DNA from 2 places in the Micromonospora sp. HB375 genome. Region 2 is predicted to be linked to the other one. Evidence: predicted binding sites of a transcription regulator. Region 2 holds the regulator's gene; the other holds the start of a gene.
What was found. The regulator HrcA, encoded in region 2, represses chaperone genes, less so after heat shock. The targets are predictions, from matches to a motif close to GGTTNGCACNCTCNNNNNGAGNGTGCNAACC.
Positions count from the first base shown of each region.

Region 1: a site for HrcA is predicted at 5,645-5,675, ahead of groES (co-chaperone GroES). Genes of this name have one in related genera too.

Region 1 is NZ_JAGGJO010000001.1:6,148,507-6,164,122, forward strand. Features, by position in the region: gene J3R08_RS27200 (response regulator transcription factor) at 1-658, opposite strand, end outside; gene J3R08_RS27205 (WhiB family transcriptional regulator) at 911-1,294, shown strand; gene J3R08_RS27210 (sulfite oxidase) at 1,642-3,423, opposite strand; gene groL (chaperonin GroEL) at 3,484-5,127, opposite strand; gene groES (co-chaperone GroES) at 5,198-5,512, opposite strand; gene J3R08_RS27225 (methyltransferase domain-containing protein) at 5,769-7,001, shown strand; gene ybaK (Cys-tRNA(Pro) deacylase) at 7,056-7,535, shown strand; gene J3R08_RS27235 (sugar ABC transporter substrate-binding protein) at 7,740-8,843, shown strand; gene J3R08_RS27240 (ATP-binding cassette domain-containing protein) at 8,947-9,759, shown strand; gene J3R08_RS27245 (sugar ABC transporter permease) at 9,756-11,015, shown strand; gene J3R08_RS27250 (ROK family protein) at 11,047-12,222, shown strand; gene J3R08_RS27255 (DUF4142 domain-containing protein) at 12,321-13,058, shown strand; gene J3R08_RS27260 (hypothetical protein) at 13,072-13,326, opposite strand; gene tsaD (tRNA (adenosine(37)-N6)-threonylcarbamoyltransferase complex transferase subunit TsaD) at 13,344-14,390, opposite strand; gene rimI (ribosomal protein S18-alanine N-acetyltransferase) at 14,396-14,839, opposite strand; gene tsaB (tRNA (adenosine(37)-N6)-threonylcarbamoyltransferase complex dimerization subunit type 1 TsaB) at 14,836-15,513, opposite strand.
Region 2 is NZ_JAGGJO010000001.1:5,541,869-5,557,484, reverse strand. Features, by position in the region: gene lepA (translation elongation factor 4) at 1-457, shown strand, start outside; gene J3R08_RS24465 (GlsB/YeaQ/YmgE family stress response membrane protein) at 678-965, shown strand; gene J3R08_RS24460 (GlsB/YeaQ/YmgE family stress response membrane protein) at 1,218-1,502, shown strand; gene J3R08_RS24455 (sugar ABC transporter substrate-binding protein) at 1,725-3,017, shown strand; gene J3R08_RS24450 (carbohydrate ABC transporter permease) at 3,014-4,000, shown strand; gene J3R08_RS24445 (carbohydrate ABC transporter permease) at 3,997-4,830, shown strand; gene J3R08_RS24440 (hypothetical protein) at 4,845-5,705, opposite strand; gene J3R08_RS24435 (enoyl-CoA hydratase-related protein) at 5,855-6,640, opposite strand; gene hemW (radical SAM family heme chaperone HemW) at 6,660-7,883, shown strand; gene J3R08_RS24425 (DUF4870 domain-containing protein) at 7,923-8,567, opposite strand; gene hrcA (heat-inducible transcriptional repressor HrcA) at 8,801-9,823, shown strand; gene dnaJ (molecular chaperone DnaJ) at 9,897-11,042, shown strand; gene J3R08_RS24410 (16S rRNA (uracil(1498)-N(3))-methyltransferase) at 11,044-11,778, shown strand; gene J3R08_RS24405 (SDR family NAD(P)-dependent oxidoreductase) at 11,794-12,555, opposite strand; gene J3R08_RS24400 (histidine triad nucleotide-binding protein) at 12,649-12,993, shown strand; gene J3R08_RS24395 (serine hydrolase) at 12,990-14,366, shown strand; gene J3R08_RS24390 (PhoH family protein) at 14,501-15,559, shown strand; gene ybeY (rRNA maturation RNase YbeY) at 15,598-15,616, shown strand, end outside.

The sequences.
Region 1 (15,616 bases), 610 kb from region 2:
TGCCGAGCAGCACCTGAAGCTCCCGCTCGGTCAGCCCGATGGCGCCGCGCGGCGTCCGGGCCGGCCGCTGACCGGCGCCCGGGCGGGCCGCCTCCGCCGCGTCGGCCGCCGCCGGATCCTCCGCGTCCTCACCCCGCTGCACCGGCACCACCGTGGGCAGGCCGGCCGCGTCCACCGGCGCCACCGCCGGCCAGCCGGGCCCACCCGGGGTACGCCCCGCCGACCGGGCCGGACCGCCGACCGCTGCCGCGTCCCGGGCGGTGTCCGCCACCCGGTGCCTGTTGCTCCGGCCGGGAGCGGACAGCAGCAGCAGCGCCTTGGCGACCGCGCTGGTCAGATCGTGGTCCGCGTTCTGGATCAGGCCACGCGCTCCGGCGCTGATGGTGGCCGCCGCCGACTCCGACTCCTCGGCCCCGAGCAGCAGCACCGCCGCCTGCGGCGCGCGGGCCAGCACCCGGCGCACGAAACCGGCGCTGTCCGGCCGGGTCAGCGCGGTGTCGGCGAGCACCACGTCCACCGGGCGCTCCGCGAGCCGCAACATCACCTCCGGATCGGAGACGGCCGTCCGGACGACGCCGGACAGCCCGAGCCGCGCCGCCGCGGAGGTCAGATGCTGGGCCGCCAATGGTGTCCGAACGCACACAAGAACACTACGCACAGTGGTCTCCTCTCCGACTCAGAGCAGACCATGCGGAGGTGGGCTCGGGAGGGGGTTCCGGGCAATCATCCGAACTTTTCCGACAGATGGGGCATATGCCACCGACTGTCCGAGGTTTTCGATCACAGATGTGTGAGGCGCGGACCGCTCGGGTACCGAGGGGTTCATCCGGAACCGGCATCCCGCGCGGACCGCCGCCCGGTAGCTGGCCACGAACATTCTCCGCGGTGCCGCGCGGGAGGAGGGGTGCTGATGTCGAACGTACGTAGGCTGCCTGGACCGATCGACGAGCTCTGGGACTGGCAGCGGCTCGGGGCCTGCCGTGGCCGCGACAGCGCGCAGTTCTTCCACCCGGACGGCGAGCGCGGCTCCTCCCGGCTGCGCCGCGAGATGGGCGCCAAGTCCGTCTGCCGCGCCTGCCCGGTACGCGCCGAGTGCGCCGCCCACGCGCTCTCCGTACGCGAGCCGTACGGCGTCTGGGGCGGGTTCAGCGAGTCCGAGCGGCTGCGTCTGCTCGCGCTCGGCTGGGAGGACCTGGCCGACCGCCGCCAGACCAAGGTGGACATCGCCCGGCTGGAGGCGCGCCTCGGCCGCCCGCACAACACCGCCGTGCCGGACCAGCGCAAGGTCGCCTGACCGGCTTCACGACCCCCGACGCCGCGCCCCGGATCCCGGGGCGCGGCGTCGTGTCGTGGCCCGGGGCATCCGCTGGCCCCCGCACCCCGGCGCGGCGAAGGCCGCCGCTGGGCGACTCGCCTACCGTTTCGAATACCAGGATCGGCGTTCCAGAGGCTAGGACACCACATAGATCTTGGTATGAAACGGCCCTTATAGGGGCCGTTTCATACCAAGATCTCTTTCGTGAGCGCTCGGGAGTCTGGACTCAGGCCGGAGCCAAGCGGCGCGCACCCGATCGGCAGGCACCCGCCAGTGGCACGGGCAGGCCATCTCCCCACCGAGAGCGGTCCTCGCGACGGTGCGGGTCAGGTGACTGTGACCCTTACCGTGTGCCATCCCGTCGCGCCGTCCGGGGCGACCGGGGCGCGCTGTTCCGTCTGGGTCTCGCCGGTGCTGTCGGTCGCCCGGACCTGGAGCGTGTGCTCGCCCGGTGTGGCGTCCCACCGCCACGACCACTGCACCCACGTGTCCGCCGACACTGCCGGGGCCAGCGTCGCCTCCTGCCAGGGGCCGCCGTCCACGCGTACCTCGACACGGCTGATGCCGCGGTGCTGCGCCCACGCCACACCGGCGACGGTCACCGGACCGGCGGCGGGACGGCTGCGGGGCCGGGGCGTGTCGATCCGGGACTGCGTCTTGACCGGGCCCTGCGCTGACCAGCCGCGCGGCACCCAGTACGCGTCGAAGTCGGCGAAGCTGGTCAGCTCCAGCTCGGTGATCCACTTGCACGCGGAGACGTACCCGTAGAGGCCGGGCACCACCATCCGCGCCGGGAAGCCGTGCTGGATCGGCAGCGGCTCGCCGTTCATGCCGACCGCGAGCAGCGCGTCCCGCCCGTCGCGCAGCACCGAGGTGGGCGTGCCGCACGTCCAGCCGTCGACGGCGCGCCCGACCACCTGGTCCGCGCCGTCCTCCGGGTCGGCCTCGTCCAGCAGGTCCCTGATCGGTACGCCGAGCCAGCGCGCGTTGCCGATCAGGTCGCCGCCCACCTCGTTGGAGACGCAGGCGAGCGTCACGTAGCGCTCGACCATAGGGCGGGCGAGCAGGTCGTCGAAGCTCAGCTCGATCGGGTTGCGGACCCGCCCGTGGATGCGCAGCCGCCAGGTGACCGGGTCCACCTGCGGCACCACCAGCGCGGTGTCGATCCGGTAGAACTCCCGGTTCGGCGTGACGTACGGCGCGAGCCGGGACAGCGACAGGTCCGCTCCGGCCGGCACCGGTGGGGCGGGCGCGACCGGGGCGGGCAGCGTCACCGCGTCCCGGGCCGCCGATACGCCGCGCCGGCCGGCCAGCCAGTGCCCGCCCAGCCCGGCCACCGCCGCCGCGCCGGTGAGCAGCCCGGCGCCACGCAGGAACCGCCGCCGCGACTCCGCGTCGTCGTGCCGGACCGGCTCCCAGCCGCCCGGCGTCTCCCTCTCCCGGGCCAGCGCGGCGACCGCCGGAGGCGGGGCGGATGGCGGGGGCGACGCGGACGGCGGCTCGCTGTCCGCCGAAGCGGCCCCGTCGCGCTCCGCCGGGCCGGTCCCGGCCCGGTCGCGTCGCACGGCTTCGGACCGGTCACGCCCCGGTCGCTTCCGGTGCGCCAGGTCGGGGCTCAGCGGGCCGGCCACGAACGCCCACAGCGTCAGCGCGCCCAGTCCGCCGCCGACCAGGGAGGGCAGCGCGTCGAAGGCGTCCGCGCCGGCCCGGGTCAGCGCGGCGGCGGCACCGAGCGCGGCGAACGCGGCGATGCCGGCCAGGCCGATCACCAGCCGCCGGGCCGCTGCCAGGCCCAGCAGCGCGCCGAAGACGGCCAGCAGCAGCGCCGTCCCGATCAGCAGCGCGATCTTGTCGTACGTGCCGAAGACGTCGATGGCGAGCTGCTTGAGCGGCTCGGGCACCAGGTCGACGACGAGTCCGCCGACGGCGACGAGTGGAGCGGACCGGGGGCCGGTCAGGACCGCAACGGGTTCGGCGGCGCCGAGCGCCACCACGGCGGCGACGACACCGGCCGACGCCGCCCGGCGGGGGGAGAGGGTGCTCACGGGCTCCAGTCTGGTCGCCCCGCGGGCCCGGCTGCCAATCTCGTCAGCGATCCGTAAGGACATATGCGTCAGGGCACACCACCGGGTCGGCGGTGTGCCCTGACGTCGGGCGTACTCCTCGGGTCAGAAGCCCGGGCCGTGCTGGTGGCCGTGCCCGTGCGAGTGGCCGTGGCCACCGGCGGCCGGCTCCGGCTCGGCCGGCTTCTCCACCACGAGGCTCTCGGTGGTGAGCAGCAGGCCGGCGATCGAGGCGGCGTTGCTGACCGCGTTGCGGGTCACCTTCACCGGGTCGATGATGCCGGACTTGGCCAGGTCGACGTACTCGCCGGTGGCGGCGTCGAGGCCGTGGCCCCAGTCCTTGCCGACGACCTTCTGCACCACCACGTAGCCGTCGTGGCCGGCGTTCTGGGCGATCCAGCGCAGCGGCTCGACGAGCGACTTGCGCACGATCGAGACGCCGACCTTCTCGTCACCGGTGAAGCCCAGGTCGTCGTCGAGCGCCGGCAGGATCTGGGCCAGGGCGGCGCCGCCACCCGGGACCGTGCCCTCCTCGACCGCGGCCTTGGTCGCGGCGATGGCGTCCTCGATGCGGTGCTTGCGCTCCTTCATCTCGACCTCGGTGGCCGCGCCGACCTTGATCACGGCGATGCCGCCGGAGAGCTTCGCCAGCCGCTCGGCCAGCTTCTCCCGGTCCCACTCCGAGTCGGAGGCCTCGATCTCCTTGCGGATCTGGGCGACCCGGTCGGCGACCTCGGAGGCCTGCCCGCCACCGTCGACGACAGTGGTGTTCTCCTTGTCGACCACGACGCGGCGGGCGGTGCCGAGCACCTCCAGGCCGACCTGGTCGAGCTTGTAGCCCAACTCCGGGGCGACCAGCTCGGCGCCGGTCAGGATCGCCATGTCCTGGAGCATCGCCTTGCGGCGGTCGCCGAAGCCGGGGGCCTTGACCGCGCAGACCTTGACGGTCTTGCGCAGCGCGTTGACCACGAGCGTCGACAGGGCCTGGCCCTCGACGTCCTCGGCGACGATGAGCAGCGGCTTGTTGTTCTGGAGAACCTTCTCCAGCAGCGGCAGCAGCTCCTCGATCGCCGAGATCTTCTGCGTGGTGATCAGGATGTACGGGTCCTCCAGGACCGCCTCCTGCGCCTCCAGGTCGGTGACGAAGTTCGGCGAGATGAAGCCCTTGTCGAACTGGAGACCCTCGGTCACCTCCAGCTCGGTGGTGAGCGCGGAGCCCTCCTCGACGGTGATGACGCCGTCGCGGCCGACCTTCTCCATCGCCTCGGCGATCAGCTCACCGATCGCGGCGTCCTGCGCGGAGACGGTCGCGACGTGCGCGATCGACTCCTTGCTGGAGACCTCGACGGCCTTGCCGAGCAGCGCCTCGGAGACCTTGGCGGCCGCCGCGTCGATGCCCCGCTTCAGGCCGGTCGGGTTGGTGCCGGCGGCCACGTTGCGCAGGCCCTCGCGGACCATGGCCTGGGCCAGCACGGTGGCGGTGGTGGTCCCGTCGCCGGCGACGTCGTTGGTCTTGGTCGCCACCTCCTTGACCAGCTGCGCGCCGAGGTTCTCGTACGGGTTGGTGAGCTCGATCTCCTTGGCGATGGTCACGCCGTCGTTGGTGATCGTGGGCGCACCGAACTTCTTGTCCAGGACGACGTTGCGCCCGCGCGGGCCGAGGGTGACCTTGACCGCGTCCGCGAGGGCGTTGACACCGTGCTCGAGCAGGTGCCGGGCGTCGTCCGAGAAGCTGAGGATCTTCGCCATCAGTATCCCTTCGAAGCGACGTTGCCCCGGCCCGGCGAGCCGGACCGGGGCAACGACACTGATCGGTTGCTTACTTCTCGATGACCGCGAGGACGTCGCGGGCGGAGAGCACCAGGTACTCCTCGCCGGCGTACTTGACCTCGGTGCCGCCGTACTTCGAGTAGAGGACGGTGTCGCCGACCTTCACGTCGATCGGCACGCGGTTGCCCTTGTCGTCGATCCGGCCCGGGCCGACAGCGAGGACGGTGCCCTCCTGCGGCTTCTCCTTGGCGGTGTCGGGGATCACGATGCCCGAGGCGGTGGTGGTCTCGGCCTCGTTCGCCTGGACCACGATGCGGTCCTCGAGCGGCTTGATCGCAACCTTGGTCGCGGTAGTCACGGGCATACCCTCCCGGGTACTTGGTGTCGTTGCCGGCCGGCGTGCCGACCAGCGTCAATCTGCCACATGCCACCGGGCGGGGCCGTCGTCGCGGGTGCCGGTCCGCCTGGCGCTCAACCCCCGGGCACGAGGCTCGGGCGTTGGCACCCTCAGGGTGAGAGTGCTAATCGCAGGTTATTCCTCGGCTAGCACTCCGTCAAGGAGAGTGCCAACGCGCGTCGCCCTCCGTGTCGCGCCGGAACCGGCCCGGGAGAATGGGCGCGTGGATCTCGACCTGCTCGCCGTGCTGCGTACCCCCGAGGGGTCGGCGGCGCTCGCCGCGGCCGGGCGGGTGGCCGGCGGCGACCCGCTGGCGGCGGCGGCCGCGCTGCGCTCGGCCGGGATTCCGGGCGACCTCGCCGCCGCCGCGCTGACCCAGGCCGAGCTGCGCCGCCGGGCAGCAGGCAAGTTCGGCGCGGCGGCGGCCGGGATGTTCCTCACCCGACCCGGGCTGGAGCAGGCCACCCGCGGGGTGGTCGCCGGCCGGCGGGCCGCACGGCTGCGCGCCGCGGGCGTGACCACGCTGGCCGACCTGGGTTGCGGCCTGGGCGCCGACGCGCTCGCCGCCGCCCGCGCCGGCATCCGGGTGTACGCGGTGGAGGCCGACCCGCTGACCGCCGCGATGGCCGCCGCGAACGCCGAGGCGGCCGGGCTCGCCGATCTGGTGACAGTCGAGTGCGGCGACGCCACGGAGTTCGACGTGAGCCGCGTCGACGGCGCGTTCTGCGATCCGGCGCGGCGGCGGGCCGGCACCGGGCGGCGCGTCTTCGACCCGAACTCCTACTCCCCGCCGTGGGACTTCGTCACCGGTCTCGCCGCGCGGGTGCCGCGCACAGTGGTGAAGGTCGCGCCGGGGCTGGACCACGCGCTGATCCCGGCGGGCGCCGAGGCGGAGTGGGTGAGCGTGGACGGCGACCTGGTCGAGGCCGCGCTCTGGTGCGGCGAGCTGGCCGAGGTCCCCCGCCGCGCCACTCTGCTGCGCGAGAAGGAAGGGCCCCTTCTTAACGCCTCCGGTAGTAAAAGGGTCCCTTCCTATCACCTCACCGGCACGGGCGCGCAGGAAGCGGAGGTGGGGCCGGTCCGGCGGTTCCTCTACGACCCGGACCCGGCGGTCGTCCGCGCGCACCTGGTCGCCGAACTCGCTGCCGACCTCGACGCCACGCTCGCCGACCCGTCGATCGCCTACCTGTACGCCGACGAGGCCCGGCCCACCCCGTTCGCCCGCTGCCTGGAGATCACCGACGTGCTGCCGTTCTCGCTGAAGCGGCTGCGCGCCCTGCTGCGGGAACGCCGGGTCGGCCGGGTGGAGATCCGCAAGCGCGGGTCGGCGCTGGAGCCGGAGAAGCTGCGCCGTGACCTGCGGCTGTCCGGCGAGGCGGCGGCCGACCTGGTGCTGACCCGGGTGGCGGGCGACCCCACGGTGCTCGTGTGCCGGCCGGTTCCGGTCGGCGGCTGACCCGGCTCACGTTTCCAGCTCGCGGTGTCGCGGCGCGCGGGTTAGCTTGAGCCCGTGGCGGGCCCTGGCACTCCGGCGATCGCGTTGCTGAGCAAGCGGAAGATCGCCCACAGCATCCACCCGTACGACGTCTCGCCGGACGCGCCGAACTACGGCGCGCTCGTGGCCGCGGCGCTCGGGGTGGCACCGGACCGGGTGTTCAAGTCGCTGGTCACCGAGGTCGACGGCGGGCTGACCGTGGCGGTGGTGCCGGTGACCGGCGAGCTGGACCTGAAGGCGCTGGCCGCCGCGGTGGGCGGCAAGCGCGCGGTGATGGCGGACCGGGCGGTGGCCGAGCGGGCGACCGGGTACGTGCGGGGCGGCATCAGTCCGCTCGGCCAACGTAAGCGGCTACCGACAGTCGTCGACTCCTCGGCGCTGGCGCACCCGACCGTGTACGTGTCGGCGGGCCGCCGGGGATTGCAGGTGCAGCTCACGCCGACGGATCTGGTGGCGCTCACCGGGGCGGCCACGGCATCGATCGCCGCCACCTGAGCGGGCTCGTGACGGTACGTGTGGGAGCGTTCCCGGAGCACGCTCTCCCGGCGGTGTCTCGCGGGTGACAACCGCGTTGCTGAATTGTTACCGCCGCCAACAAACTTCTGACCTCGGCAGTCTTGCGGCGCATGGGAGGCGGGGAATACGTTGCCGGACACAACAAAACATCACCACTCCCCCACCTCCGAAAGGACCCTGCACATGCGCAAGGGCTTCCTCACCTTCGCGGCCGTCGGTCTCCTCGCGACCGGCAGCATGGCCGCCTGCGGTGACAACGGCGGTTCTTCCGACGAGGCCGGCGGCTCCAACGCCAAGAAGCCGAAGATCGGCGTGATCCTGCCGGACAGCAAGTCCTCCGCCCGCTGGGAGGGCGCGGACCGCAAGTACCTCAAGGCGGCGTTCGACGCGGCCGGCGTCGACTCCGACATCCAGAACGCGCAGAACGACAAGACCGCGTTCCAGACCATCGCCGACCAGATGATCACCAGCGGCGTCAACGTCCTGATGATCGTCAACCTGGACTCCGGCACCGGCAAGGCCGTGCTCGACAAGGCCAAGTCGCAGGGCGTCGCGACCATCGACTACGACCGGCTGACCCTGGGCGGCTCCGCCCAGTACTACGTCAGCTTCGACAACGAGGCCGTCGGCAAGCTCCAGGGCGAAGGCCTGAGCAAGTGCCTGACCGACAAGGGCGTCAAGAACCCGTCGATCGCGTACCTCAACGGCTCGCCGACCGACAACAACGCCACCCTGTTCAAGAACGGGTACGACTCGGTGCTCAAGCCGAAGTTCGACTCGAAGGAGTACACCAAGGTCGCCGACGACCCGGTGCCGGCCTGGGACAACGCGCAGGCCGCCACGATCTTCGAGCAGCAGATGACCAAGGCCGGCGGCAAGATCGACGGCGTGCTCGCCGCCAACGACGGTCTCGGCAACGCGGCCATCTCGGTGCTGAAGAAGAACAAGCTCAACGGCAAGGTCCCGGTGACCGGTCAGGACGCCACCAAGGAGGGCCTGCAGAACATCCTCGCCGGTGACCAGTGCATGACCGTCTACAAGGCGGTCAAGAAGGAGGCGGACGCCGCCGCCGAGCTGGCCATCGCGCTCGCCAAGGGTGAGCGGAAGGACACCGGCCAGACGGTCAAGGACCCGGAGGGCAACCGGGACGTGCCGGCCGTGCTGCTGGAGCCCAAGGCCATCTTCAAGGACAACGTCAAGGACGTCGTGGCCGACGGCTACGTCACCAAGGAAGAACTCTGCACCGGTGCCTTCGCGAAGCTCTGCACCGACGCCGGCGTGAGCTGACCCACCCGCCTCAGGCGGCGCCGCCCGGCACGGGTTCTCCCGTGCCGGGCGGCGCCCGCGCCGGACGGGATCCGAGACCTCCCTCCGCCCAAAGGAGAACCCCGTGTCCGCAACCCCCCTGCTGGAGCTACGCGGGATCGACAAGAGCTTCGGTCCCGTCCAGGTGCTGCGCGACGTCGCCTTCGCCGCGCACCCCGGCGAGGTGACCGCGCTCGTCGGTGACAACGGCGCCGGCAAGTCGACCCTGGTCAAGTGCATCAGCGGCATCCACCCCACCGACGCCGGCGAGTTCCTCTTCGACGGCCGGCCGGTGACCATCAACAGCCCCCGGGACGCCGCCGCGCTCGGGATCGAGGTCGTCTACCAGGATCTCGCGCTCTGCGACAACCTCGACATCGTGCAGAACATGTTCCTCGGCCGGGAGAAGCGCAGCGGCATCGTGCTCGACGAGCCGACCATGGAGCAGATGGCCGCCGAGACGCTCGCCGGCCTGAGCGTGCGCACCGTGAAGTCGCTGCGCCAGCACGTGGCCAGCCTCTCCGGCGGCCAGCGGCAGACCGTCGCCATCGCCAAGGCCGTGCTCTGGAACAGCCGGCTGGTCATCCTGGACGAGCCGACCGCCGCGCTCGGCGTCGCGCAGACCGCCCAGGTGCTGGAGCTGGTGCGCCGGCTGGCCGACAACGGCCTGGCCGTGGTGCTCATCTCGCACAACATGAACGACGTCTTCGCCGTCTCCGACCGGATCGCCGCGCTCTACCTCGGCCAGATGGTCGCCCAGGTGAAGACCACCGACATCACCCACTCGCAGGTGGTCGAGCTGATCACCGCCGGCCGATCCGGCGGCCTCGGCCTCACCGGCGAGCCGGGCGGCAACGGCGCCGCGCCCGCCGACACCACCCCAGGAGCCATCCGATGACCGCCATCGTCGTGAAGAAGGAAGGCCCGGCCGGCGTCGCGCCGACACCGACCCTGAACAGCCACGTGAACAACTACTGGCGCCGGGTACGCGGCGGCGACATCGGCGCGCTCCCCGCGGTGGTCATGCTCGTGGCGCTGGCGGTGGGCTTCTCGATCGCCCGCCCGTCGTTCTTCACCGCCGGCAACCTGGCGAACCTGTTCACCCAGGGCGCGGCGGTCACGCTCATCGCCATGGGCCTGGTCTTCGTCCTGCTGCTCGGCGAGATCGACCTCTCCGCCGGCTTCGCCAGCGGCGTCTGCGCCGCGATCCTGGCCAACGTGGTCACCGTGCTCGGCTACCCCTGGTACGTGGCGGTGCTCGCCGCCGTCGTCACCGGTCTGGTGATCGGCACCGTGCTGGGCCTGCTGGTCGCCAAGGTCGGCATCCCGTCCTTCGTGGTGACGCTCGCCGGGTTCCTCGCCTTCCAGGGTGTCGTGCTGACGCTGATGGACGAGGGCGCCAACATCGCGATCCGCGACGACGTGCTCGTCGCGATCGCCAACCGCAACCTCTCCCCGGCGCTGGGCTGGGCGCTCGCCGCGGTGGCCGTCGCCGGGTACGCGGCAGTGCAGTTGCTCCGGTACCGCAACCGGGCCGCCCGTGGACTGCTCACCGACCCGCTCACGGTGGTCGGCGCGCGGATCGCCGGCCTGGCCGTGATCCTCGGCGTGGCGGTCTACGTCCTCAACCTGGAGCGCAGCCGCAACGTGCTGATCACCTCGCTCAAGGGCGTGCCGATCGTGGTGCCGATCATCGCGGTGCTGCTGATCGTCTGGACGTTCGTGCTCCAGCGCACCAGCTACGGGCGGCACATCTACGCGGTCGGCGGCAACGCCGAGGCGGCCCGCCGGGCCGGCATCAACGTCGACCGGATCCGTATCTCCGTCTTCGTCATCTGCTCCTCGATGGCCGCCATCGGTGGCATCGTGGCCGCCAGCAGGGGCAACTCGGTCGACCCCAACACCGGGGGCAGTAACGTACTGCTCTACGCCGTCGGCGCGGCGGTGATCGGCGGCACCAGCCTCTTCGGCGGCAAGGGCCGGGTCCTCGACGCCGTGCTCGGAGGCGCGGTGGTCGCGGTCATCGACAACGGTATGGGACTGATGGGATACAGCTCGGGCGTCAAGTACGTGGTCACCGGCGTGGTGCTGCTCGCCGCGGCGACCATCGACGCGCTCTCGCGTCGGCGGGCCGCCGCGACCGGCAACCGCTGAGCAGGGGTACGGAAACACCATGGCAGTGGCAATGCGCGCGGGCCCCAGTCAGGACGAGATCCGTCGGCAGAACCTGGGCGCATTGCTCCGATACGTGCACGTCCACGGGGCCACCACCCGCGCCGAGCTGACCACCGCGCTCGGCCTCAACCGCAGCACCATCGGCGCGCTGACCGCGGACCTGGCCGGCGCCGGTCTGGTCAGCGAGGGGACGCCGAAGGAGACCGGCCGGGCCGGACGACCGTCACTCGTCGTCCGGCCCGAGTCGGGGCGGGTCTACGCGTACGCGTACAGCGTCGAGGTGGACCGGCTGCGGGCCGCGCGGGTCGGACTCGGCGGTGAGGTGCTCGACCGCCGGGAGATGGACCGGCCGCGCAACCTGGTCGCCGGGGAGGCCGCCCCGCTGCTCGCCGGCGCGGTCAAGGAGATGCACCAGTCGGTGCCGCCGGACGCGATCTGCGTCGGCGCCGGCGTGGCGGTGTGCGGCATGGTCCGCCGCGAGGACGGGCTGGTCCGGCTCAGCCCCACCACCGGCTGGGTGGACGAGCCGATCGGTGCGGCGCTCGCCGTCGAACTGGGGATAGACGTACCGATCACGGTGGGCAACGTGGCCGACGTGGCCGCGTACGCCGAGCACGCCCGGGGCGCGGCGGTCGGCTGCGACAACGTCATCTACATCTACGGCGACGTCGGTGTGGGCGCGGGCATCATCGCCGGAGGGCGGCGGCTGAGGGGGCACGGCGGCTACGGCGGCGAGGTGGGCCACATGGTGGTGGTCCGCGACGGGGTGCGCTGCGACTGCGGCCGGCGCGGCTGCTGGGAGACCGAGATCGGCGAGCACGGGCTGCTGCGCGCCGCCGGCCGGTCCGAGGCACGCGGCCGGGACGCGCTGCTCGCCGTCTTCGACGCCGCCGACCGGGGCGACGCCCGCGCGCAGACCGCGGTACGGCAAGCCGGCGACTGGCTCGGCTTCGGCGTCGCGAACCTGGTGAACATCTTCAACCCGGAGATGGTCATCTTCGGCGGCACCATGCGTGACCTCTACCTGGCCTCCGCCGCGCAGGTGCGCAGCCGGCTCAACTCCAACGGGCTGCCCGCGTGCCTGGAGCACGTGCGGCTGCGTACCCCGAAGCTGGGCGACGACGCGGCGCTGATCGGCGCCGCCGAGCTGGCGTTCGAACGACTCCTCGCCGATCCGCTGAACTGATCGGCCCGGTGATCCGTACCAGTGTGCGGACGGGCGGCCGGCTTGCGCGGCCGTCCACGACCCCGCGTACCGGTCCGGACCGAGGAGGCACCGCAACCATGGCATCGCTGGAATCCGCACGCCGCAAGCTGGCGCACCGGGTGGTACTGCTGCTCGCCGCGCTGGGCGCGGGGATCGGCGTCGTTCCCGGGACGGCGCAGGCCGCGCCCAACCCCGGCGTGCAGATGAACGCCGCCGACATGACGCTGCTCAACGGCGTACGGCTGGCCGGGCTGTGGGAGATGCCGGCCGGGCAGATGGCGGCCGAGAAGGGCCAGTCCGCCCGGGTACGCGAGGTCGGCGCGGAGATCGCCAAGCAGCACGCGGAGCTGGACCAGCTGGTGGTCGAGGCGGCCAACAAGCTCGGCGCCACCCTGCCGACGGATCCGACGGCAGAGCAGCAGGGGTGGCTGACCGAGATGCGGAACGCCACCGGCGCCCGGTTCGACCAGATCTTCGTCACCCGGCTGCGGGTCGCCCACGGCAAGATCTTTCCGGTGATCGGCGCGGTCCGGGCCAGCACCCGCGACCCGATCGTGCGGAAGCTGGCCGAGGACGCCAACAAGTTCGTCAACGACCACATGACCATGCTGGAGAGCACCGGGCTGGTGCGCTGGCAGCAGTTGCCGCCGGCCGCGCTGCCGCCCGCGCAGAGCGACTCGCTCGTCGCCGCCGCCCAGGCCAACGTGGGCAGCGGCGGTGGGCTCCAGGTCGGCACCGGCCTGGTGTGGGCGGTGTTCCTGATCGCGCTCGGCACCGGCGGGTACGCGACCTGGCGGCTGACCCGCCGCTCCTAGCGGGGCGGCGGCGTCAGCGGTCGACCTGGGCGAAGTCCCAGCTGTGCGGCGGGCGGGCGATCAGGCGCGCCGGTGGCTCGGGCAGTTCCCGGGGGTTGTTCCGCCACTTGGAGATGACCACGAGCCGGTGGTCGGTGGAGGAGAACACCTCGCTGGAGACGTGCATCGGGTCGTGCTCGAACTCGGGCAGCGCGGTCTCGCAGACCCAGGTGATCAGGTCGGCGAAGCCGTACGACTCGGCCTTGGCCTCCCACATCCGGACGATCATGTCGGTTTCCTCCCCGCTCACACACTGACCACTGTCAGCGGCATCGCCGAGTCGGCCGGCAGGTCCAGCCGGCTCGGCGCGACGCCCGCGGCGACCAGGTGGGAGCCGAGCGCGGCCACCATCGCGCCGTTGTCCGTGCAGAGCTTCGGCCGGGGCGTACGCACCCGGATGCCGTACTTGCCGGCCCGCTGCTCGGCCATCGCCCGCAGGCGGGAGTTGGCTGCCACTCCGCCGCCGATCACCAGCGTGTCGATGCCGCTGGTGCGGCAGGCGTCGATCGCCTTGCCGACCAGCACGTCGCAGACCGCCTCCTGGAAGGACGCCGCCACGTCGGCGACCGGGACCGGCTCACCGGCCCGCTGCCGCGCCTCCACCCAGCGGGCCACCGCCGTCTTCAGGCCGGAGAAGGAGAAGTCGAACCGGTGTCCGACCAGGTCCTTCGCGGCGGTCAGCCCGCGCGGGAAGGCGATCGCCGCCGGGTCACCGGCACGCGCTTCGCGGTCGATGTACGGTCCGCCCGGGAACGGCAGCCCGAGCAGCCGGGCCACCTTGTCGAACGCCTCGCCGGCCGCGTCGTCGATGGTGGCGCCGAGCGGTACCACGTCGCGGGCCAGGTCGTCGACGCGCAGCAGCGAGGAGTGGCCGCCGGAGACGAGCAGCGCGATGGCGGGCTCGGGCAGCGGGCCGTGTTCGAGCGTGTCCACAGCGACGTGCGCGGCGAGGTGGTTCACCCCGTACACCGGCTTTTCCGCCGCGACCGCGTACCCCTTGGCGGCGGCGACCCCGACGAGCAGCGCGCCGGCCAGGCCCGGCCCGGAGGTCACGGCGATGGCGTCGATGTCGGCGATGGTGACGCCGGCCTCGCGCAGCGCCCGGTCCATGGTCGGCACGATCGCCTCCAGGTGGGCGCGGCTGGCCACCTCGGGCACCACGCCGCCGAACCGGGCGTGCTCCTCGACGCTGGAGGCGAGCGCGTCGGCGAGCAGCGTGTGCCCGCGCACGATGCCCACGCCGGTCTCGTCGCAGGAGGTCTCGATGCCGAGGATCAGTGGTTCGTCAGCCATGCGCGTCAGTCCTCGTTGCGCTGCATGACCAGCGCGTCGGTGTTGCTCGGTTGGTAGTAGCCGCGTCGTACGCCGATCGGCTCGAAGCCGTAGCCGGCGTAGAGCCGCTGCGCCGGGGCGTTGTCCGCGGCGACCTCCAGCAGCGTGCTGCGGACGCCGCGCCGGGCCGCCTCGGCGAGCAGCGCCTCCAGCAGCAGCCGGCCGATGCCCCGCCGCTGCGCGTCCCGGCGGACCGCGACGTTCTGCACCCACGCCTCGTCGGGCGGGTAGACGGCCAGCCCGGCGTAGCCGAGCACGGTGCCGTCGTCGTCGGTGGCGGCGAGATAGAAGTGGCCGTTGGCGAGTTCGTTCCAGAACATCGCCGCCGACCACTGCTCGGCGCCGAACAGGTCCGCCTCGATGGGCAGCACCTCCTCGACGTGCCACCAGCGGAACCGGCCCAGCCTCATGGCAGGACCGGCTTGTGGCCGGTGGCGGCGACCGCGTCCGGGCGGCGCAGGTAGAGCGGGGTGAGCGTCTCGCCGGGCGCGCCCGCGCGGATCCGCGGCGCGGCGAGACCGGCCAGCGCCAGCGGGTCCGGGTAGCGCGGCTCGTCCCGCACCGGCAGGCCGAGCACGTCCGCGTACCGGTGCGCGCCGTCGCCGACCGCGACGCTGACCGCCAGGTCGCGCGCCCGCTGCGCGACCACCGCCGGGGCCGCCACCTCCGGGCCGGCCAGGCGCTGACCGGCGCCGTCGTAGACGGCCCAGTAGATCTCCCGCCGCCGCGCGTCGCTCGCCGCCAGCACCGGCTCGCCGGCGGCCGCCGGGTGGCCGAGCCCGTCCAGCGAGCAGACACCGTACGTGGGGACGCCGAGCACCTGACCCATGGTGGCGGCGGTGACCAGCCCGACGCGCAGCCCGGTGAACGGGCCCGGGCCGAGGCCGGCGACGATCGCGGCCAGGTCGGCGGGACGCGCGCCGACGTCCGCCAGCACGGCGTCGACCTGCGGCGCGAGCAGCTCGCCGTGGGCGCGGGCGTCGACTGTGCACCGGGACGCACGAACCGCGACGCCGTCCGCCGAGACCTCGGCCAGCGCCGCGGTCACCGCGGGCGTCGAGGAGTCCACCACGAGTACGAGCACGGTAAGCCAGCCTAGCCGTCCGCCCCGTCCGCCCTCGGCACGCCCTCGCCGCTGACCCGGTCACGGTGCGTAGTGTCCCGACGGAAGAGGTGACCTGGGAGCG
Region 2 (15,616 bases):
CTTCGACCAGCTCAAGAGCCGTACCAAGGGTTACGCCTCACTGGACTACGAGCCCTCCGGCGAGCAGGCGTCGGACCTGGTGAAGGTGGACATCCTGCTGCACGGCGAGCCGGTCGACGCGTTCAGCGCGATCGTGCACAAGGACAAGGCGTACACGTACGGCACGACGATCGCGGCGAAGCTGCGTTCGCTGATCCCGCGCCAGCAGTTCGAGGTGCCGATCCAGGCGGCGATCGGCAGCCGGGTGATCGCCCGGGAGACCATCCGCGCGATCCGCAAGGACGTGCTCGCCAAGTGCTACGGCGGTGACATCAGCCGCAAGCGCAAGCTGCTGGAGAAGCAGAAGGAGGGCAAGAAGCGGATGAAGATGGTGGGCCGGGTGGAGGTCCCCCAGGAGGCGTTCATCGCGGCGCTCTCGTCCGACTCCGGCGACGGCAAGCCCGCCGGCAAGAAGTAGCGGTCCGGCTCCGCGCAGCGGCCGGCGTCCCCTCGCAGGGGCGCCGGCCGTTCGCGTACCCAGGAGATTTTCAGCCGGTGGCAGCGCTCCCACCTGCGGGTTCGCGTCAGCCGGGAGGGTGGCGGTCGATGCGGCCGGTTTCGGTTTTCGATGCGTCGGGCACTTAGCGGTCACGACAGCAACCGCACAGAACGTGCGAAATCGCTTTAGGAGGACGACCGTGGAGTTCACCGTCTGGGGCATCATCACCGCGCTGGTCGTGGGTCTGATCGTCGGCGCGCTGGGCCGGCTGGTCGTGCCGGGCCGGCAGAACATGCCGATCTGGCTGCACATGGTGATCGGCGTCGGCGCGGCGCTGCTGGGCACCGTCCTGGCCCGCGCGCTCGGCATCGCCACGCAGACCGCCGGCATCGACTGGGCCGAGCTGGCCGTGCAGGTCGTGCTCGCCGCCATCGGTGTGGCCCTGGTGGCCGGCGTCGGCCGCCGCAGCAGCGTCTCGCGTTACTGATCGACGCATCACGCGCCTCGACGGGTGCCCGGCCGCATCGGCCGGGCACCCGTCGGCGTATCGGCGCATTGAACACCGTCGGTGTGCCGGGCCCGCCCGCCGCGCCCGGTTTCGGGGAGAAGTAGCAGGTCAGGGTACGTCTGAACAATTCGTCATCGGAGTCGGTTTGGATTTCCGGGCGGTCGGGAACTTAGCGATCACGACAGTAACCACACAAAAACGTGTGACCGGATCTTAAGGAGGAGGGCGACCATGGAGCTCACCGTTTGGGGCATCATCACGGCGCTGGTCGTTGGTCTGATCGTCGGCGCGCTGGGCCGGCTGGTCGTGCCGGGCCGGCAGAACATGCCCATGTGGCTGCACATGCTGATCGGCGTCGGCGCCGCGCTTCTGGGCACGCTCGTCGCCCGGGCCTCCGGCTTCGCCGAGACCGCCGGCATCGACTGGCGCGAGCTGATGCTGCAGGTGCTGTTCGCCGCGATCGGCGTGGCCCTGGTGGCCGGTGTCGGCCGTCGCCGCGGCGTCTCGCGCTACTGACCCCGCACCACGCGCCTCGACGGGCGCCCGGCCTCACCGGCCGGGCGCCCGTCGGCGTTCGTGGGCTCTGAACTGCCCGGACGGCATCGATGTCGGCCGGGCCCCGGCTGCGATACGGTCGCCTGTGCCCTCCGTCACGAACACCCCCTGTTGTAAAGGAAATTTTCCTACTAAGGTGCGGCGGAGAAGGTTAGTGCCAAACGGCCCTGAGGGAGATATGGCGTGAACAGGTGGAAGCGGCTGGCTCCGGTCACCGCCATCGTGGCGTCGGCCGCGTTGGTGCTGACCGCGTGCGGTGGCTCCGGCGACGACGACAAGGCCGCCGACAACAGCAAGCTCACTGTGTGGATGATGGGTGAGGGCGGCGACGCCCAGACCGCGTTCCTCGACAGCGTCGAGGCGGAGTTCAAGAAGAAGCACCCCGAGACCGACGTGGTGGTGCAGTACATCCCCTGGCTCGAGGCGCCGAAGAAGTTCCAGGCCGCGCTCGCCGGTGGCGAGGGCCCGGACGTCACCGAGCTGGGCAACACCGAGACCCAGGGCTGGGCCGCTCAGGAGGCCCTGGCCGACGTCTCGGACAAGTTCAACGCCTGGTCCGAGGGCAAGGACATCCTGCCCGACCTGGTCAAGAACGCTCAGCTCGACGGCAAGCAGTACGGCGTGCCGTGGTACGCCGGCGTGCGCGCCGTCTACTACCGCACCGACTGGTTCGCCGAGGCCGGCGTGAAGCCGCCGACGACCTGGGACGAGATGGTCGCCGCCGCGAAGGCCGTGCAGGCCAAGAAGCCCGGCACCTACGGCATCGCCCTGCCCGGCAACTCCGAGCTGCCGTTCTACTCCTTCCTCTGGAGTGCCGGCGCGGAGATCGCCACCAAGGAGGGGGACGCCTGGAAGTCCGGCTACAACACCCCCGAGGCGCAGAAGGCGGTCAAGTTCTGGACCGACCTGGTGACAGTGCACAAGGTCGCCCCGCCGGCCGCCGCCGGGTGGAACGAGGTCGACGCCCGTACCCAGTTCGCCACCGGCAAGGCCGCGATGGCGTTCGCCGGTAGCTGGCAGGGCGGCGCGATGAAGAAGGACAACCCGGACATCGAGAAGGTCTGGGGCACGTTCCCGATCCCCGGCCCGGACGGCAAGGCCGCCCCGGCGTTCGCCGGTGGCTCCGACATCGCCATCTGGAAGGACAGCGAGCGGGCGGCGCTGGCCTGGGACTACATGACCGTGCTGCTGAGCAAGCAGAAGGACAAGGAGTTCGCCAGCAGCCTCGGGTTCTTCCCGGTCTACCAGGACCTGGTCAGCAGCGGTGACTACGCCAACGACAAGGTGATGGCGGCGTTCGCCACGGCCATCCAGAACACCAAGCTGACCCCGCTCACCCCGAAGTGGGTCGAGGTCAGCCGGACCAAGACGGTGACCCAGGCGATGAACAGCTCGGTCATCAAGGGCCAGAAGACGGTCGAGAAGGCCACCGCCGACGCGGCCACCGAGATCGAAAGCATCCTCAACGCCAAGTGACCACGCTGACCGAGGCCACCGGCGAGGCCGCCGCGCGGGAGACCCCCGCGCGGCGGCGCCGTCGCCGGGTGGACCACCTTCCGTACCTTCTGCTCCTGCCCTGCCTGGCGATCATCGCCGTGCTGCTGCTCTGGCCGCTCGGCCAGGTTGTGTGGATGTCCTTCCACAAGCTGGACAGCGTCCGGCAGCTGCGCGGCGACCGCGAGTGGCCGTGGATCGGCCTGGCCAACTACGCGCAGATCCTCGGCGACCCGTTCTTCCGTACGGTGCTGCGCAACACGGTGCTGTTCGCGGTCGCCAACGTGGCGCTCACGATGGTCCTCGGCACGCTGGTCGGGCTGCTGCTCAACCGCCTGGGCAAGAAGATGGCCACGTTCGTGGCGAGCTGCGTGATGCTCGCCTGGGCCACCCCGGCGCTGACCGGCACGATCGTCTGGAAGTGGATCTTCGACGACACGAGTGGCCTGGTCACGTGGCTGTTCAACAAGCTCCCGGACGGGCTGTCCACGGCGCTGTTCGGGCGCAGCGACTGGACCGGGTACGGCTGGTTCAACGACCCGCTGCTGTTCTTCGCCATCCTGACGCTCGTGGTGGTCTGGCACTCGTTCCCGTTCATCGCGGTGAGCGTGCTGGCCGGGCTCAAGAGCGTGCCGACGGAGCTGCAGGAGGCGGCCCGGGTCGACGGCGCCGGCCCGTGGAAGGTGTTCTGGAAGGTGACGTTCCCGATCCTGCGGCCGGTCTTCGGCATCCTCGTGGTGCTCTCCACGATCTGGGACTTCAAGGTCTTCACCCAGCAGTTCGTGCTGGCCGGCGGCACCCAGGACCGGTCGACGTTCATGCTGTCGATCTACTCGTACGCGGAGGCGTTCTCACCGCCGCCGAAGTACGGCCTCGGCTCCGCCATCGCCGTGATCCTCACCGTGATCCTGCTCGTGGTGACCGCCCTGTACGTCCGCATGGTGCTGCGGCAGGAGGACGAATGATGAAGAAGATCGCCCTCAACGGCGCGGGCCTGCTGGTCGCGCTCTTCGCCGCGTTCCCGGTCTACTGGATGGTGGCGACGTCGCTGAAGCCCAACCGGGAGATCTTCTCGTCCACGCCCCGGCCGGTGCCGGCCGAGCCGACGCTGGAGCACTACCGGGAGATCCTCACCGGCAACCTGATCCCGGGCGTGACGTTCACCGACTTCTTCCTCAACAGCGTGCTCGTCGCGGGGGCCACGGTGCTGCTGAGCGGGCTGGTCGCCCTGCTCGCCGCGACAGCCGTGGCCCGGTTCCGGTTCAAGCTGCGCACCACGTTCCTGATCATGCTGCTGGTGGTGCAGATGATCCCGCTGGAGGCGCTGGTCATCCCGCTGTTCCTGATGATCCAGCGGCTCGGTCTCTACAACACGCTGCCCAGCCTGATCCTCACCTACCTCGGCTTCTCGCTGCCGTTCGCGGTCTGGATGCTGCGCGGCTTCGTCGCCGCGGTGCCGAAGGAACTGGAGGAGGCCGCCGCCATCGACGGCGCCAGCCGGGCCCAGACGTTCCGCAAGGTGCTGTTCCCGTTGGTCGCGCCCGGCCTGGTCGCCACCAGCATCTTCTCGTTCATCACCGCCTGGAACGAGCTGATCTTCGCGCTGACCTTCATCAACGACCAGCAGAAGTACACGCTGCCGGTGGCGATGACGTTCTTCTTCGGCCGCGACGACACCGCCTGGGGCTCGGTGATGGCCGCGTCCACGCTGTTCACCCTGCCGGTGATCGTCTTCTTCCTGCTGGTGCAGCGCCGGATGGTCTCCGGCCTGGTCGCGGGAGCCGTGAAGGGCTGAGGGCGGCGGGCCGGTCAGGCCGCGGCGAACACCTCGGCGCGTACCTCGGTGGCCGGGTCGCCCTTCACCCGGGCCCAGGAGCCCTGCTCGGCGGTCCACTCCAGGTTGCCGAAGCGGACCTTCTTCACGCCGTGGTCGTCGGCGTGCGAGACCAGCCAGTGCGCGTACCGCCAGCCGTTGCGGTCGTCGCCCGCCGGCACGGTGAGCGCGGTCAGGTCCGTCGCCGTGGCCAGCCGGGGCAGCCCCCAGTCCAGCGACAGGCTCTCCAGCACGGCGCTGGCGGCGGCCGGCCCGCGCATCGTCGGCGGCGAACTCACCGTGCAGGCCACCGCGCCGGTCGCGTGGCCGAGCAACGCGCGGGTCAGGACCTCCGACTCGTCGGCCCACTTCTCGTACGCCTCGGGGAAGGCCGACCGCTGCACCCGCTGGGCGGCGTCGGTGACCCGCATCCGCTCCCAGCCCTTGACCTTCTTCAGCGCGGCGTAGAACTTGTTCGCCGCGTACCGCGGGTCCTGGACCTGTTCCGGGGTGCCCCAGCCCTGGCTCGGGCGCTGCTGGAACAGGCCGAGCGAGTCGCGGTCGCCGTGCGCGATGTTGCGCAGGTGCGACTCCTGGTACGCGGTCGCCAGCGCCACCACCACCGCCCGCTCGGGCATCCGGCGCTGCATGCCGATGGCCGCGATGGTCGCCGCGTTCGCCATCTGGTCGGCGCCGAGCACCACCTCGCCGTCGGCCTGCACCGTGCAGGTCCGGCTGGCCAGGGGGAGCCGCAGGTGCTCGCCGAACTGCTTGGTCACGACATAGACCGCGAGCAGCGCCAGTACGCACACCGCAACACCAGATGCCACGATCGCCGCTCGCGTCCGCACCCGCACCCCCTGTCCCGACAGTCCGACAAGCGTACGTCGGCCCCGCGCCGCCGCGTCTCGGCCGAGTGGCCGTCCCGCCACCACGTGACCGGCGCCGTGCCGCCGGGCGGGGCCCGCCACCACCGAAGGTGACCAGCCGGGCCCCGCCGCGCACCTCAGTCTCCGGCGGGCACCCAGGCGGCGGGCCGCTTCTCCCGGAACGCCATGACGCCCTCACGCCCCTCGTCGGAGAGGAAGTACCCGGTGGACAGCGCCGCCAACTCGGCGATCTCGGCCCGCAGGTCAGTCGCGGCGGGCCGGCGCAGCAGCTCCTTCGCCCCGGCCAGCGCCCCCGGCGCGCCCCTGACCAGCGAGGCGCAGTAGCGCTCGACGGCGGCGTCCAGCTCGCCGGCCGGCACCGCGGCGGTGACCAGGCCGACCTCGGCGGCGCGGCGGCCGTCGAACGTGTCGCCGGTCAGGTACAGCTCGGCGGCGGCCCGCTGGTCCAGCCGGGGCAGCACGGTCGCCGAGATCACCGCCGGGATCACCCCGATCCGCACCTCGGTGAACGCGAACGTCGCCTCCTGCGCGCAGACCGCCAGGTCGGCGGCGGCGATCAGGCCCAGCCCACCGGCCCGGGCCGGTCCGGCGACCTTCGCGACCACCGGCTTCGGGCACTCCCGCACCGCCACCAGCACGTCGCCGAGCATCCCGGCGGGCACCGTGCCACTGGCGTACGCGGCGGCGGTCTCCTTCAGGTCGGCGCCGGAGCAGAAGACCGGGCCGGTGTGGTCGAGCACGATCGCGCGTACCGCGTCGTCGGCGACCGCGTCGGTCAGCCCGGCCAGCAGCTGGGTCATCAGGGGCGTGGAGAGCGCGTTGCGGTTGTGCGGGCTGTCCAGGGTGAGGGTGGTCACCCCACGGGCCGTGGCGACTCGCACGAGAGCGTCCGGAGAGGTCATGCCGGGCACACTAGTGGCCATGCCCGGCGTCCTTCCAGAAGGCGAACCCGTCCCGCGCGACGGATCGCTGCCCGCCACCGCCCGTCGCGCCGTCGGCGCGCGCGGCTTCGGCGTGTACGTCCACGTGCCGTTCTGCGCCAGCCGGTGCGGTTACTGCGACTTCAACACGTACACCGCCTCCGAGCTGGGCGGCGGGGCGAGCCGGGAGACGTACGCCGACTCGGTGCTGGCCGAGCTGGCGCTGGCCGCCCGGGTGCTGGGCGACTCGCCGCCGCAGCGGGTCGACACCGTCTTCGTCGGCGGCGGCACGCCGACGCTGCTGCCCGCCGACGACCTGGCCCGGATCCTCGACGGCATCGACCGCGTCTGGGGGCTGGCCGCCGACGCGGAGGTGACCACCGAGGCCAACCCGGAGTCGGTGACCCCGGAGTCGCTCAAGACGCTGCGGGCGGCCGGCTACACCCGGATCTCGCTGGGCATGCAGTCCGCCGCGCCCGGGGTGCTCGCGGTGCTGGACCGGCGGCACAGCGCGGGCCGGGCCACCGCCGCCGCGCTGGAGGCGCGCGACGCCGGGTTCGAGCACGTGAACCTGGACCTGATCTACGGCACGCCGGGCGAGACGGCCGACGACTTCGCCGCCTCGCTGGCCCAGGTGGTCGACGCGGGGGTGGACCACGTCAGCGCGTACGCCCTGATCGTGGAGGACGGCACCCGGCTGGCCGCGCGGATGCGCCGGGGCGAGCTGCCGTACCCCTCCGACGACGTGGCGGCGGACCGCTACCTGGCCGCGGAGGCGGCGCTCGGCGCGGCCGGCTTCTCCTGGTACGAGGTGTCGAACTGGGCCCGCTCGGCGGCGGCGGCGTGCCGGCACAACCTGCTCTACTGGACCGGCGCCGACTGGTGGGGCCTGGGCCCGGGGGCGCACAGCCACGTCGGCGGCGTGCGCTGGTGGAACGTCAAGCACCCGAGCGCGTACGCGGCGCGGCTGGCCGAGGGCGCCTCGCCGGCACTGGCCCGGGAGGTGCTCAGCGCGGACGAGCAGCACATGGAGGACGTGATGCTGCGGGTGCGGCTCGCCTCCGGGCTGCCGCTGGACGTGCTGGACGAGCCCGGCCGGGCGGGCGCCGAGCGGGCCCGGGACGCCGGGCTGCTCGACGCCGGGGCGTACGCGCGGGGGCTTGTGGTGCTGACGCTGCGCGGACGGCTGCTGGCCGACGCGGTGGTACGCGACCTGCTGCCGTGACCGGCGCCGGCCGGCCGCCCCCTCGGCCGGCCGGCGGTGTCACTTCACGAAGTTGTAGGTCATCGGGTAGCGGTAGAGCACACCCTCGTTGGCCTTGACCCCGCCGATGATCCCGAAGATCAGCGGCACCAGCCAGACCAGCATCGGGACGAAGAACAGGATCCCGCAGGTGATGACCGTGATCACCCAGGCGAGGACGCTGGCGATGGTCCAGGTGATCTGGAAGTTCAGCGCCGCGACCGCGTGGGCGCGTACGGTCGGCGACTGCTGGCCGCGGGTCATCATCGCGATCAGCGGGGCGACCCAGCCGAGCAGACCGCCACCGATGATGACGCCCGCGGCGCCACCGAAGTGCGCCACCAGGGCCCAGGTCTTCTCGTCGTTGTTGGCGTACCCGGCCGGGCCGTAGCCGCCACCGCCGGGATAGCCGCCACCGGCGCCGTAGCCCGGCGCGCCGGCCGGCGGGGGGTAACCACCAGGGGGCGGGTAGCCGCCCGGCGGAGGCTGGGCACCGGGGGGCGGGTAGCCGCCCGGGGGCGGATAGTCACCGGGCGGGGGATACCCGCCCGCGCCCGGCGCGCCGGACAGTGGAGCGGTGGGCGGCTCGCCGGAGCCGTAGGGCGCCGACGGGTCGGGCTGGGGGCCGGAGTCCCCTGCTCCGGGAGGGCGAGGAGGTTCAGTCATGGAGGTCACGGTAGGGCCAGCGGGCAAGTCGCACCAGGGCGACACAGACCGAGCGTGACCGGCTGTTCGGCCCTGGCGTGCCGCGCGGTGTGGTGGGCCGCACCGCAGGTCCGTCAGGCGATCATCGCGTCGGTGGGGGTGCCGACGTAGACTGGCACTCGCTACAGTCGAGTGCCAGCCGCCCGGCGGATGCCGCGTGCCGGCCCGGCCGAGGTGTGTCAGGAGGTGGGGACATGGGTCTCGACGACCGCAAACTCGCCGTGCTGCGCGCGATCGTCGAGGACTACGTCGCCACGCAGGAGCCGGTGGGCAGCAAGGCCCTGGTCGAGCGGCACCAGCTCGGCGTCTCCCCGGCGACGGTGCGCAACGACATGGCGGTGCTGGAGGAGGAGGGCTACATCCGGCAGCCGCACACCAGCGCCGGCCGGGTGCCCACCGACCGCGGCTACCGCCTCTTCGTGGACCGGCTCTCCCGGGTCAAGCCGCTCAGCCCCGCCGAGCGCCGCGCCATCGAGCGCTTCCTGGTCGGCGCGGTCGACCTGGACGACGTGGTGCACCGCACGGTCCGGCTGCTCGCCCAGCTCACCCGGCAGGTCGCCGTGGTGCAGTACCCGAGCCTGGCCCGGTCCAAGGTGCGTCACCTGGAACTCGTGCCGATCTCCACCACCCGGCTGATGGTCGTCATGATCGCCGACACCGGCCGGGTCGAGCAGCGGCTCGTCGAGCTGCCCGCCCCGGTTCCCGCCGACGACGTGACCGACCTGCGCCGGCTGGTGAACGAGAAGCTCGTCGGCAGCCAGCTCTCCGAGACGCCGCCGCTGGTGCAGGCCCTGGTGGACGAGTCCGCGCCGCACCTGCGCCCGGCCATGACCACGCTGTCCACGGTGCTGCTGGAGACGCTCGTGGAACGGCACGAGGAGCGCCTCGCGCTGGCCGGCCAGGCCAACCTCACCCGGGGCGGCCTGCTCGACTTCCAGGGCTCGCTGCGGCCGATCCTGGAGGCGCTCGAAGAAGAGGTAGTGCTGCTCAAACTGATCGGCGAGACCGAGCCGAGCACCACCCGCGTGCTGATCGGCGACGAGAACGAGTTCGACAACCTGCGGGCCGCCTCGGTGGTCAGCACCGGCTACGGACCGGGCAGCACCATCGTCGGTGGGCTCGGCGTGCTCGGGCCGACCCGGATGGACTACCCCGGCAATATCGCCATGGTGAGGGCCGTGGCACGCTACGTGGGCGAACTGCTGGCCCAGAACTGACCAGTCAGGGCCGACGGCCGGTTGCGGCCGACGACCGGAGCGACGCGAGACGAACATGAGGACACCTAACGCAGTGGCCAGGGACTACTACGGCATTCTCGGCGTGAGCCGGGAAGCCTCCGACGACGAGATCAAGCGCGCCTACCGCAAGCTGGCGCGGCAGTACCACCCGGACGTCAATCCGGACCCGGAGGCCCAGGAGAAGTTCAAGGACATCAACGCCGCGTACGAGGTCCTCTCGGACGACCGGAAACGGCAGATCGTCGACCTCGGCGGCGACCCGCTCGCCCCCGGCGGCGGTGGCATGGGCGGCCCGGGCGGGCCCGGCGGCGCCGGTCCGTTCGTCGGTTTCCAGGACATCATGGACGCGTTCTTCGGCGGCGCGGCGGGCGGCAGCCGGGGACCCCGGCCGCGCACCCGGCCCGGCGCGGACGCGATCCTGCGCCTGGAACTGGACCTCAACGAGACCGCGTTCGGCGTCGAGGCGCCGATCACCGTCGACACCGCGGTGCTCTGCACCACCTGCTCCGGCGCCGGCACCGCCGCCGGCACCCACCTGGCCACCTGCGAGGCGTGCGCCGGCCGGGGCGAGGTGCAGTCGGTGCAGCGCACGTTCCTCGGCCAGGTGGTCTCCGCCCGGCCGTGCACCGTCTGCCAGGGCTACGGCACCACCATCCCGCATGCCTGCCCGACCTGCGCCGGTGAGGGCCGGGTGCGTACCCGCCGCTCGCTGACCGTCAAGATCCCGGCCGGCGTCGAGGACGGCATGCGGATCCGCCTGGCCCAGCAGGGCGAGGTCGGCCCGGGCGGCGGCACCGCCGGCGACCTCTACGTGGAGATCCACGAGCGGCCGCACGACGTCTACTCCCGCAAGGGCGACGACCTGCACTGCCGGGTGACGGTGCCGATGACCGCCGCCGCGCTCGGCACCCGGCTGACCATCAAGACGCTCGACAGCGAGGAGACCGTCGACGTCAAGCCCGGCACCCAGCCCGGCAGCACTCTGCGGCTGCGTGCCCGGGGCGTACCGCACCTGCGCGGCACCGGCCGGGGTGACCTCTACGTGCACCTGGACGTGCGTACCCCGACCAAGCTCGACGCCGACCAGGAGCGGATGCTGCGCGACTTCGCCAAGACCCGCGGCGAGGAGGTCGCCGAGCTGACCAAGCAGGGCGGCTTCTTCTCCCGGATGCGCGACGCCTTCAACGGGCACGCCTGAGGTGTCCGCCCCGCTGTTCCTGGTCGAGGCGCTGCCCACCGGTGACACGCTGACGCTGGACGGCCCGGAGGGCCACCACGCGGCCACCGTGCAGCGGCTGCGGGCCGGCGAGGAGCTGCTGCTCGCCGACGGCCGGGGCGGCACCGCCGCCGCGGTGGTCACCGCCGTCGGCCGGGGCACGCTCGACCTGCGCGTCACCAGCCGGGGGTACGCGGACGCGCCCGTCCCGCGGCTCGTCGTGGTGCAGGGCATCGCCAAGGGCGACCGGGGTGAACTCGCCGTGCAGGCGATGACCGAGGTCGGGGTGGACGAGATCGTGCCGTGGGCGGCGTCCCGCTCGGTGGCGCAGTGGCGCGGCGACCGGGGCGTACGGGCCCGGCAGAAGTGGGTGGCCACCGCCCGGGAGGCGGCCAAGCAGGCCCGCCGCCCGTGGCTGCCGGTGGTGGCCGGCGCCCCGGACGAGTCCACCGCCACGGTGGCCCGCCGGATCGCCGGCGCGGCCGCCGCGTTCGTGCTGCACGAGGGCGCGCAGGACCGGCTGACCACAGTCGACCTGCCGACGGCCGGGGAGATCGTCCTGGTGGTCGGCCCGGAGGGCGGCATCGCCGACCACGAGCTGGCCACGTTCGCCGAGGCGGGCGCCCGCACGGTCCGCCTGGGCCCGTCGGTGCTGCGTACGTCCACAGCAGGCGTGGCCGCCCTGACAGTCCTGGCCACCCGCCTGACCCACTGGTAGCGGGGGAGGCGTGGGTCAGGAGCGGAGGTAGGAAGCGCCGTTCAGGTCGATGATCGTTCCTGAGGCCCACTCGGCCTCGGGGCTCGCCAGCCAGTGCACCGCCGCCGCGATCTCCTCCGGACGCGCCACCCGGTGGAACGGGGACTGCGCGCGTACCGCCTCGCCCCGCTCTGCCTTCAGGTGCTCGTTGGTCATGTCCGTCTCGACGAAGCCGGGCGCCACGCAGGCCACCCCGATGCCGTACGGCGCCAGGGCCACCGCCAGCGACTGGGCCATCGCGTTCATCCCGGCCTTGCTGGCGCCGTACGCCGGGTTGGCCGGCTCGCCCCGGAACGCGCCCCGGGACGAGACGTTGACGATCCGGCCCCCACTGTCGCGCATGTGCTGCGCGGCGCACCAGGCCGCGTTCGCCGCGCCGACCAGGTTGGTGTCGAGCACCTCCCGCCACCGCGCCCGCCACTGCTCGTAGCTGCTCTCGAAGACCGGGTGCGGGGGATCGGCCGGCCCGAACACGCCCGCGTTGTTCACCAGCACGTCGAGACCGCCGAGCCGCTGGGCCGCCTCGTCCACCATGGCGCGTACCGCGTCGGGGTCGGCCAGGTCGGCGCGTACCACCACGTGCCCGTCGCCGGGCAGCTCGGCGCGCAGCCGCTCCGCCAGCTCGGCGGAGTCCCGGTGGTGGATCGCCACCCGGTCCCCACCTGCGGCGAACGCTCGCGCCACCGCCCGCCCGATGCCCCGCGAGGCCCCCGTCACCAGCACCGCCCGTCCCGCCATGGCGGCCATCCTGCCGCACCGGCCCGGGGTGTTAAGAAGGGCCCCTTCCCATGCCGGAGGCGTTAAGCGGGGGCCCCTCCTTACACTGCTGCGATGGACTGCCTCTTCTGCCGGATCGTCGCCGGGGAGATTCCCGCCACCATCGTCCGCGAGACCGCCACCACCCTGGCCTTCCGGGACATCGACCCGAAGGCGCCCACGCACGTGCTGGTGATCCCGAAGGAGCACTACGCCGACGTGGCCACGCTGGCCCAGGGCGCGCCCGAACTGGCCGGGGAGGTGCTCCAGACCGCCGCCGTGGTGGCCGAGGAGGAGGGCCTGACCGTGGACGGGTTCCGGCTGATGTTCAACACCGGCCCGTACGGCGGCCAGGAGGTCTTCCACGTGCACGCCCACCTGCTCGGCGGCGCGCCGCTCGGCCCGATGCTCTGCCGATGACCGACGTGTCCGACCGGCTCGGCCGGATGGTGCGCCAGGCGCAGGCCACCGGGCGGATCCCGGCGGTGTCGGCCGCCCTGCACCGCGCCGACCGGCCGCTCTGGACCTGCGCCGTGGGCGACACCGGCAACGACACCCCGCTGGGGCCGGAGACGGTGTTCCGGATCGGCTCGGTCACCAAGACGTTCACCGCGGTACTCGTCATGCAGTGCCGCGACGAGGGCCTGCTCGACCTGGACGACCCGGTCGGGCGGCACCTCGACCTGCCGGCGCACGGCGAGCTGACCGTACGCCGGCTGCTGTCGCACACCGCCGGCCTGCAACGCGAGCCCCACGGCGACGTGTGGGACAGCCTGCGCGCCCCGGCCGTGGAGGAGCTGCTGGCCGATCTGGCCCGGGTCGAGCGGGTGCTGCCCACCGGGCGGCGCTTCCACTACTCCAACCTCGGCATGGCCCTCCTGGGCGAGATGGTGGCCCGGCTGCGCGGCGGGACCTGGGCCGAGGTGCTGGCCGACCGGGTCCTCGTCCCGCTCGGGCTGACCGCCACCGGCCCGGCCCCGACCGAGCGTGCCGCGACCGGGTTCCTGGTCGACGCGTACTCCGACGAGGCCCACCCGGAGCCACCGGCCGACTTCGGCGCGGTGGCCCCCGCAGCCCAGCTCTGGAGCACCGCGCCGGACATGGCCCGCTGGGCCGCCTTCCTGGCCGACCCGGCGGCGCTCGACCCGGACGGCGCGGTGCTCGCCGCGGCCACCGTCGAGGAGATGCGCTGGCCGCTCACCACCACCGACGAGTCGGTCTGGACGGCCGGCTTCGGCCTCGGGCTGATCCTGGTGCCGCAGCCCGAGCGGGTGACCCACGTGGGGCACGACGGCGCGATGCCCGGATTCCTCGCCGCCGTCTACGGGCGGCGCGGCGGGCAGGGCACCGCCGGGGCGATGGGCGCCGCGGTGCTCGGCTCGTCCGGCGCCGGCGTGGAGGTGTTCGACCTGGCGCACCGGCTGCTCGCCGCCGCCGCCGAGCACGACCCGGCGGAGATCGAGCCGTGGCGTCCCGGCCCGCCCGCGCCGGCGCACCTGCGCGGCATGCTGGGCCGCTGGTGGGGCGAGGGTTTCGAGTACGTCTTCTCCTGGCACGACGGGACGCTGCGGGCCCGGGGCGCGGACGACCCGGCCGGGAAGCCGCCGGCGGTGTTCGCGCCGCTGCCGGACCGGCCGGACGTGTTCCGCACGGTCTCCGGCCGCGAGGTGGGGGAGCTGCTGCGGCTCACGCGCGACGAGCACGGCGTGGTGGTCCGGATGCACTGGGCGACCTACCGCTTCACCCGCCGCCAGGAGACCTTCGACGGGTACGACTTCCGCGCCGGTGACTGATCGCCGAGCGCCGGAAATGGGCGCGGTGTGCGCGGTGCCGACCCGATACGATGGGAGGTAACCGTACGCCGCGCCAGCAGGGCCCGGCACAGAGAAGCGGAGAGCAGGTGGCGCAGGGCCCGACGGCCCGACCTATGACCGGCACCCCACCTCCCGGCACGCCGCGCGTGCAGACCAGGATCACGGTCGGAGACCAGAAGATCATGGTGAACCTGCTCGGCGCGGGCGACGAGATCCTGCGACTCGTCGAGCGTTCGGTCAACAGCGACGTCCACGTGCGCGGCAACGAGATCACCATCACCGGCGCGCCCGCCGACAACGCCCTCGCCGAGCGTCTCTTCAGTGAGCTGCTCGAACTGATCGAGAAAGGCGAGACCCTGACCACAGACGCGGTACGGCGTACCGTCGGCATGCTCGAGCAGGGCGGCGCCGAGCGGCCCGCCGAGGTTCTGACGCTCAACATCCTCTCCCGGCGCGGCCGCACCATCCGTCCCAAGACGCTCGGGCAGAAGAAGTACGTCGACGCGATCGACGCGCACACCATCGTCTTCGGCATCGGGCCGGCCGGCACCGGCAAGACCTACCTCGCGATGGCGAAGGCAGTGCAGGCGCTGCAGGCCAAGCAGGTCAACCGGATCATCCTGACCCGCCCGGCGGTCGAGGCGGGGGAGCGGCTGGGCTTCCTGCCCGGCACCCTGAACGAGAAGATCGACCCCTACCTGCGCCCGCTCTACGACGCGCTGCACGACATGCTCGACCCGGAGACCATCCCGAAGCTGATGGCCGCCGGGACGATCGAGGTCGCGCCGCTGGCATACATGAGGGGCCGCACGCTTAATGACGCGTTCATCATCCTGGACGAGGCGCAGAACACCACGCCCGAGCAGATGAAGATGTTCCTCACCCGGCTCGGCTTCGGCTCCAAGATCGTCGTCACCGGTGACGTCACCCAGGTGGACCTTCCCGGCGGGACGACCAGCGGCCTGCGCGTGGTCCGGGAGATCCTGAACAACGTCGAGGACGTGCACTTCGCCCAGCTCTCCAGCTCCGACGTGGTCCGCCACAAGCTGGTGGGTGAGATCGTCGACGCGTACGCCCGCTGGGACGCCGAGCGGGAGAACCAGCAGGCCCAGAGCGTGCACGCCGTACCCGGGCGGACCGCCCAGGGCGGCCGGGCCGGCCGGCGCCGCTGACCACCGGCGCAAGCCGTCACACCATCAGAGGAAGACAGTTGTCCATCGAGATCGCCA